3 regions of the Flavobacterium sp. DSR2-3-3 genome follow, and region 3 is predicted to be linked to each of the others. Evidence: riboswitches for the same ligand, from Rfam matches in the RefSeq annotation. Region 3 holds a riboswitch; each other region holds the start of a gene.

Region 1 (2,272 bases), on a different contig from region 3:
TGTTCCGCAACAACCGCCTATGATATTGACTAAATTATCGTCTAAATATTCTTTGATAAAGGCTTGCATCTGTTCCGGCGTTTCATCATACTCTCCAAAAGCGTTGGGTAATCCTGCATTAGGATGAGCCGACACGTTGAAAGAAGTATTTTGTGATAAGGTTTGTAAATACGGTTTCAGCAAATCAGCTCCTAAAGCACAATTAAAACCTACGCTCAACAACGGAATGTGCGAAACCGAAACTAAGAAAGCTTCTACGGTTTGACCTGAAAGTGTTCTTCCTGATGCATCGGTAATGGTTCCGGAAACCATGATTGGAATATCAATATTGCGTTCGTCTTTGACTTCTTCAATAGCGAAAAGTGCCGCTTTGGCATTTAACGTATCGAAAATGGTTTCCACCAATAATAAATCACTTCCTCCTTCAATCAACGCTTCCACTTGTTGTTTGTAAGCAATACGTAAATCATCAAAAGTTACCGCTCTGTAACCCGGATCATTTACATCTGGCGACATACTCGCCGTTCTGTTTGTTGGTCCAATTGAACCGGCTACAAAACGAGGTTTATCTGGATTTTTGGCCGTAAATTCATCGGCTACTTCTCGGGCAATTCGTGCCGATTCGTAGTTAAGTTCATAAACAATATCTTCGAGATGGTAATCTGCCATTCCAATGGTGGTTCCAGAAAAAGTATTAGTTTCAACAATATCTGCTCCCGCTTCAAAATAGGCGGCGTGAACTGCACGAATCGCTTGTGGCTGAGTTATTGACAATAAATCGTTGTTTCCTTTTAAGGAATGTGGAAAATCTTTAAAACGTTCTCCACGGAAATCCTCTTCAGAGAAATTGTAACGTTGCAACATGGTTCCCATAGCTCCATCGAGTATGAGTATGTTTTTTTTGATGGCATCATGGATAAGCCCCTTAGCCCCCGAAGGGGGAACTCCTAAACTATCTTTTAAAATCTTTGACATAACTTTTATTTCTTGCAAATCTCGAGACCTATCGAGATTCGTTCTTTTGATTAATAAATACAAAAGTTCACTATTTTAAATCTATAGCCCCGATTGCAGTGGTATCCTTTTTTTATTTTACCTTATTAGGGTTTAAAACCCTAATAAGGTAAAATAAAAAAAGATATAGCGTAAAGCGGGAACGGTACTGGCAAAAAAACGCCAATTGTTCGCTCCTGATACTTAAAATAATTCAGCAGGCTAAAAATATATGTTGTCAAGAAAAGGTTTGAGAAATACTGGGTGAGTATTCGTGTGTTATCTATCTTTGATACTGAAACTGGTTCTGTATAAAGTAGAATGTAGCACCTTCTTTAAAGATAAAGGGTTGCTAAGGTTTCATCGGGTCTTTCCCTCCGCCTTTCGTGATAACTTTCAATAAATATAGGAACAGTGCAAAGTAAAGACAAAGCGCTAATACTTGCAAGTATTAGCGCTTTATTTTTTAACTAGTTTGTACTAAGTTGTTAAACTATGGCTTTAACCACGGCTTTTGGAGCTTCTTTACGAGTTCCGTCAAATCCGTCAACACCAGAAACTGTAGTATATTTCAATACATATTTTTTCCCCGGATTGATGATTTGGTAGGCTGCCTGACACATCATAGTTGCTTCGTGGAATCCACAAAGAATCAATTTCAGTTTTCCTGGATAAGTGTTTACGTCACCAATGGCAAAAATTCCCGGAATATTCGTTTGATAATCCAAAGCATTATTTACTTTGATGGCATTTTTTTCAATGTCTAATCCCCAGTCTCCAATAGGACCTAACTTTGGAGTTAATCCAAAAAGCGGAATAAAATAATCCGTTTCTATAGTACGATGCGCTCCATTTTCCTCAATATCGATTGACTCCAAATGTTCGGCTCCATTCAAACCAACAACTTCTGCCGGCGTGATCATTCTTATTTTCCCTAAATCTTTTAACTCCTGCACTTTTTCGACCGAATCCAAGGCTCCTCTGAATTCATTTCTACGGTGAATTAAAGTCACTTCGGAAGCAATATTCGACAAGAAAATACTCCAGTCTAAAGCAGAATCTCCTCCACCAGCAATCACCACTCTTTTGTCTCTAAATTTTTCCGGATTTTTAATGAAATATTTGATTCCCTTATCTTCGTAAAATTCGATGTCTTCTATCAATGGTTTTCTGGGTTCAAAACTTCCTAATCCACCAGCAATCGCAACAACTGGAGCATGGAATTTTTTACCCTTATTTGATGTTACAATGAAACTTCCGTCCTCTTGTTTTTCAATCG
Region 2 (2,272 bases), on a different contig from region 3:
ATTTTTTTTTGAAACTTATTTGGATATTTAAAAAATAATTTGCAAATTTGATTCTCTAAAAAAGTAAAAATGAAATTTAATATTTACACTATGTTTAAAGTCGCGCAGGACAATTCCTTAGGGTCGCTCATTGCATAATTTTAAATTAAATTATATAGCAAAAGCTTCCCAAATAACGGGAAGCTTTTTTTTTGAATACAACCTAATAATTTTACAGAAATAGTAGCATACATGAACAACCAAAAATTCCAGCATCCAAATAGTTCAACAGTCAATAATGTGATGAATGCAAAGGCCATTATGCGTATTTGCGTCAGTTGATTCCAAAAGTATAAGTTAGTATGATAACTTAAAACCCTTTTGGATATGTGTCTAAAAGGGTTTTTTGTTTTTCTGAAGCTTTTTAAATTTTAAAATAATAATTACAATGAAATCAAAAATGAGTTTAAAAATTTAATACCTAAAAATTATGAGCGCAACGAAGTATTTTACCAAGACATTTCAAGTACTAAAAAGTATTGACTTTAAGAGGAAAAAGGAAAAAGAGAGCAGTTCTAAAAATGAACTGATTCACCCTAGATTCGAAATTTCAAAAAACGATGCTTTGGCACAAAAAACAGTGCCAAATTCATTACTTTTTCTAATGTATTCCCAAGAGAATGAAGTGCTTTTTATTTAAGAAATCCGAATTTATTTTCGGTTTTGAGATCTTCAAAAAAGTATTTAAAATTGTTGTTTTGGCGAAGTAAAAAATCTAATTAGCTTTATGATACTTCGTCAAAATAACATTTGTATGTTTGTTGTGATCACGCTTTTATTTAAATCAAACAAAAAATCGATTGCGTACAAAAATTTGGTTATTTCAAAAAATAGTGGTTAATTTGCATCTTTAAGTTCACAAACGTATTGAAATGTTATAAAGAAAGGCAGAGGGATTAGACCCGATGAAGCCTTAGCAACCCTTCGATTTATCGAAGAAGGTGCTGCATTCTACCACGCCAAACGTGGAAAGATAACACTAAGAATTTGTCTAGATAACTCCTAGCTTTCTTTCTAATATTTCCAGACACAAGTCAAAAATCATAAAAGATTTGCAATTGGAAAATAAACCAACATCCATTACATTACAAAATTTCACCACTGAAAGTGGCGCTTTTTATGCTGCCTTAAACTTAAGTTTTCAAGTTTTTGGACCAGAATTACATACCGCGCCAATCGTTTTGGTAAATCATGCATTGACCGGAAATTCGCAAGTTGTTGGATCAACGGGGTGGTGGAATGATTTAATTGGTGCAAATAAAACTATAGATACCACAAAATATACGATACTCGCTTTTAATGTTCCCGGAAATGGTTTTGATGATTTGATTATCGAAAATTATTCGGACTTTACTACCAGAGATATTGCCAGAATTTTTATTGAAGGGATTAATTTTCTTGAAATTAAAAAAACCTATGCTATTATTGGCGGTTCTGTTGGCGGAGGAATCGCGTGGGAAATGGTTGCTTTAGAGCCAAAAATTACACAACACTTAATTCCTATTGCAACCGATTGGAAATCGACGGATTGGCTGATTGCCAATTGCTTTTTGCAGGAACAAATCCTGAAAAACTCTTCAAAACCTATTGAAGACGCTCGAATTCATGCCATGCTGTGTTATCGAACTCCGGAATCTTTTGCGGCAAAATTTCAGAGAACAACCAATGAAGAATTAGCAATTTTTAATGTAGAAAGCTGGTTGTTGCATCACGGCGAAAAATTGCAGAAACGTTTTCAGATCTCGTCATATAAAATGATGAATCAACTGTTAAAAACGATCGATATTACCAGAAACCGCGCTTCATTCGAAGAGATAACTTCAAAAATTGAAGCAGAGATTCATATTATAGGAATCAATTCAGACTTGTTTTTTACTGCAAATGAAAATAAAGCAACTTACGAGGAATTAAAAAAATATAAAAATAATGTAACCTATCAGGAAATTGTTTCCATTCACGGACACGATGCTTTTTTGATAGAATACAAACAATTGCACAATTTGCTTCAGGATATATTCTAAGCCAAAAAACAGTACACAATGAAAATATTAAAATTTGGGGGTAAATCATTATCGAATGGCGACGGAATAAATAAGGTGATCGCAATAATAACCGATAAAGTAAATCAGGGTGAAGAAATTGCCATTGTGGTTTCGGCAAGAGGAAATGCTACGGATGAATTAGAAGAAATTTTAAGTATTGCATCTAAAAATGGGGATTATAAACCGCTTTT
Region 3 (2,272 bases):
TAGACAACAAGAAAATATCAGTCATACTAGTAAAGCCTTCATATATCTTTTGCGTAAACTCCATTAGCGTAAATGAACCACTAAAATATCCAATTATACCTGCTAATAAAGTACCAATAAGCAATGTTGAAAATACATTAACACCCACAACCGCTAATATGATTACTAAAATGTAAGGTACAGTTGCTATCCATGAAAAATCATTTTTTGCAATGGCAACGGTCACAATATCCGAGTTCAAACCAAGATAAAAGAACACCAGAATAGTAAAAACTGCAGCTGGAAAAGCAATAAACAAGTTAATTTTGAACTTGTCTTTTAGATCACATCCTAATGACTGCGTTGCTGCGATGGTAGTGTCAGAAATCATGGAAAGATTGTCTCCTAACATAGAACCACCTAATAAAGCGCCAGATATCAATGGTAATGAAGCGCCACTTTTATCAGCTAATGCGACAGCGATTGGACCAATCGCTACAATTGCACCTACTGAAGTTCCTGTAGCAGTTGATAAAAATGAAGCAATCAAGAAAATCCCCAATGGAAAATAGGCAACGTCGATAGTATTTATTCCAAGATTCACCAGAGCGTCAACTCCGCCCATCGCGTTACTTACCACCGCGAAAGCGCCGGCCAATAAATAAATTAAACACATCGTCATGATTTTGCTTTCTCCACATCCTGCAATTAGTGTAGCAACTTTAACGTCAGTTGAAGATTTGAATAACAAAAAAGCAGCAATAATACCCACCAGAACAGCGACTGGCGATGGAAAAGCATAAAAATCTTTTAGAATAATTCCTGCTCCTAAAAAAGTAAAAATAAAAATAAATAAAGGAATTAATGCAAAGGCACTTCCTTTGTCTTTGGAAAATAAAGTCATAAAAATAATTTACAATTAAAAATTATGACGAAAAACAAAGCTAAAAATGGGAATGTAAACAACATTTTTTCCAAAGGATTTGGCTTATCGTTTTAGCACCTTGCTTGCTGTTGCAGGTTGCTATCCTATTGTAGGATTCGTGATAACGGGTGCAAAAGTAATTAATTATTTATGAAATATTTGGAATTTCATTCAAAAAATAATAATTCAAAAAAAAGCGCCACATAAAAATATGACGCAATTACAATTAAGATATTGAAAAAACAGGCTTTAAATAATTAAAAAGCTACATTCCATTTTGGTAATCTTCCATTTTCGTCAAGGAAATTTTGCAAAACTTGTCCTTCTACAAATGTTGGGATTACTTTCGTATTGTCATTGAATGTTTCATACCAAACCACTTCAAGCGTGCTGATATCTTCTATTTTCATTTGTGCTGGCCAAGAATATTTTCTTCCAGTTTTTGCAAATTGGTGTCCTTCTACAATTTTATCTTTCAAGCCACCATTTTTAATTTTCAAAGTTCCGTTATTTTGAATAGTTCCAGTAGAACCAACCATAATTAACTCTTTTTCATCTCCAACGGAATACACTAAAAATACTCCAGATCCTTCTGAAGCATTACAAACTTCTGCTAAACTATCTTCTGTAGTAAATGAAAACTGATTGGTAACTTTAAATTTTTTTAATTCTTTGTACATGTTATTTTATTTTTATTTGAACTGGCTTCGGCAAAAAAATACCCCACAAAACCGTGAGGTCAATTAGAAACCATTCGTTTATGTTTATTCTTATTAGGATTGCAGCTAAAAAACAACTGCATTTAATAAAGTGCAAAGATATTTCTTTAATTCAATTTATAATAAAAAAGCCCCACAAATGTGAGGCTTTTAAAGATATTTAATCAGAGTTTAGATTAACCTAAAACTTCTTTTACTTTTTTACCAATTTCAGCTGGAGAATCTACTACGTGAATTCCACATTCTCTCATGATTTGTTTCTTAGCTTCGGCAGTGTCATCTGAACCACCAACAATTGCACCTGCATGTCCCATTGTACGTCCTGCTGGAGCGGTAACTCCTGCAATGAATCCTACAACTGGTTTACGGTTACCATCAGCTTTGATCCAATGGGCAGCATCCGCTTCTAATTGTCCACCAATTTCACCTATCATTACGATACATTCTGTTTCTGGGTCGTTCATCAATAATTCAACTGCTTCTTTTGTAGTGGTTCCAATAATTGGGTCTCCACCAATACCAATTGCAGTAGTGATTCCTAGTCCTTGTTTTACCACCTGGTCAGCTGCTTCATACGTTAATGTTCCCGATTTAGAAACAATACCGACAGTTCCTTTTTTGAAAACAAAACCTGGCATGATACCAACTT

What was found. Region 3 has a riboswitch for S-adenosylmethionine ahead of ACP7AQ_RS04945 (Na+/H+ antiporter NhaC family protein). Riboswitches for the same ligand answer to the same signal wherever they lie in the genome.
Region 1: it holds a riboswitch for S-adenosylmethionine, as region 3 does, so the genes downstream of both, ACP7AQ_RS00205 (homocysteine S-methyltransferase family protein) here and ACP7AQ_RS04945 (Na+/H+ antiporter NhaC family protein) in region 3, are expected to answer to the same signal.
Region 2: it holds a riboswitch for S-adenosylmethionine, as region 3 does, so the genes downstream of both, ACP7AQ_RS00270 (alpha/beta fold hydrolase) here and ACP7AQ_RS04945 (Na+/H+ antiporter NhaC family protein) in region 3, are expected to answer to the same signal.

What each region holds. Positions count from the first base shown of each region.
Region 1 covers NZ_JAFCUP010000001.1:45,790-48,061, forward strand. The annotation lists gene ACP7AQ_RS00205 (homocysteine S-methyltransferase family protein) at 1-975, opposite strand, end outside; SAM riboswitch class I at 1,270-1,389, opposite strand; gene ACP7AQ_RS00210 (NAD(P)/FAD-dependent oxidoreductase) at 1,482-2,272, opposite strand, start outside.
Region 2 covers NZ_JAFCUP010000001.1:60,779-63,050, reverse strand. The annotation lists gene ACP7AQ_RS00275 (hypothetical protein) at 470-679, shown strand; SAM riboswitch class I at 912-1,019, shown strand; gene ACP7AQ_RS00270 (alpha/beta fold hydrolase) at 1,098-2,060, shown strand; gene thrA (bifunctional aspartate kinase/homoserine dehydrogenase I) at 2,079-2,272, shown strand, end outside.
Region 3 covers NZ_JAFCUP010000002.1:505,297-507,568, forward strand. The annotation lists gene ACP7AQ_RS04945 (Na+/H+ antiporter NhaC family protein) at 1-883, opposite strand, end outside; SAM-I-IV-variant riboswitch at 938-1,034, opposite strand; gene ACP7AQ_RS04950 (hypothetical protein) at 1,162-1,584, opposite strand; gene sucD (succinate--CoA ligase subunit alpha) at 1,800-2,272, opposite strand, start outside.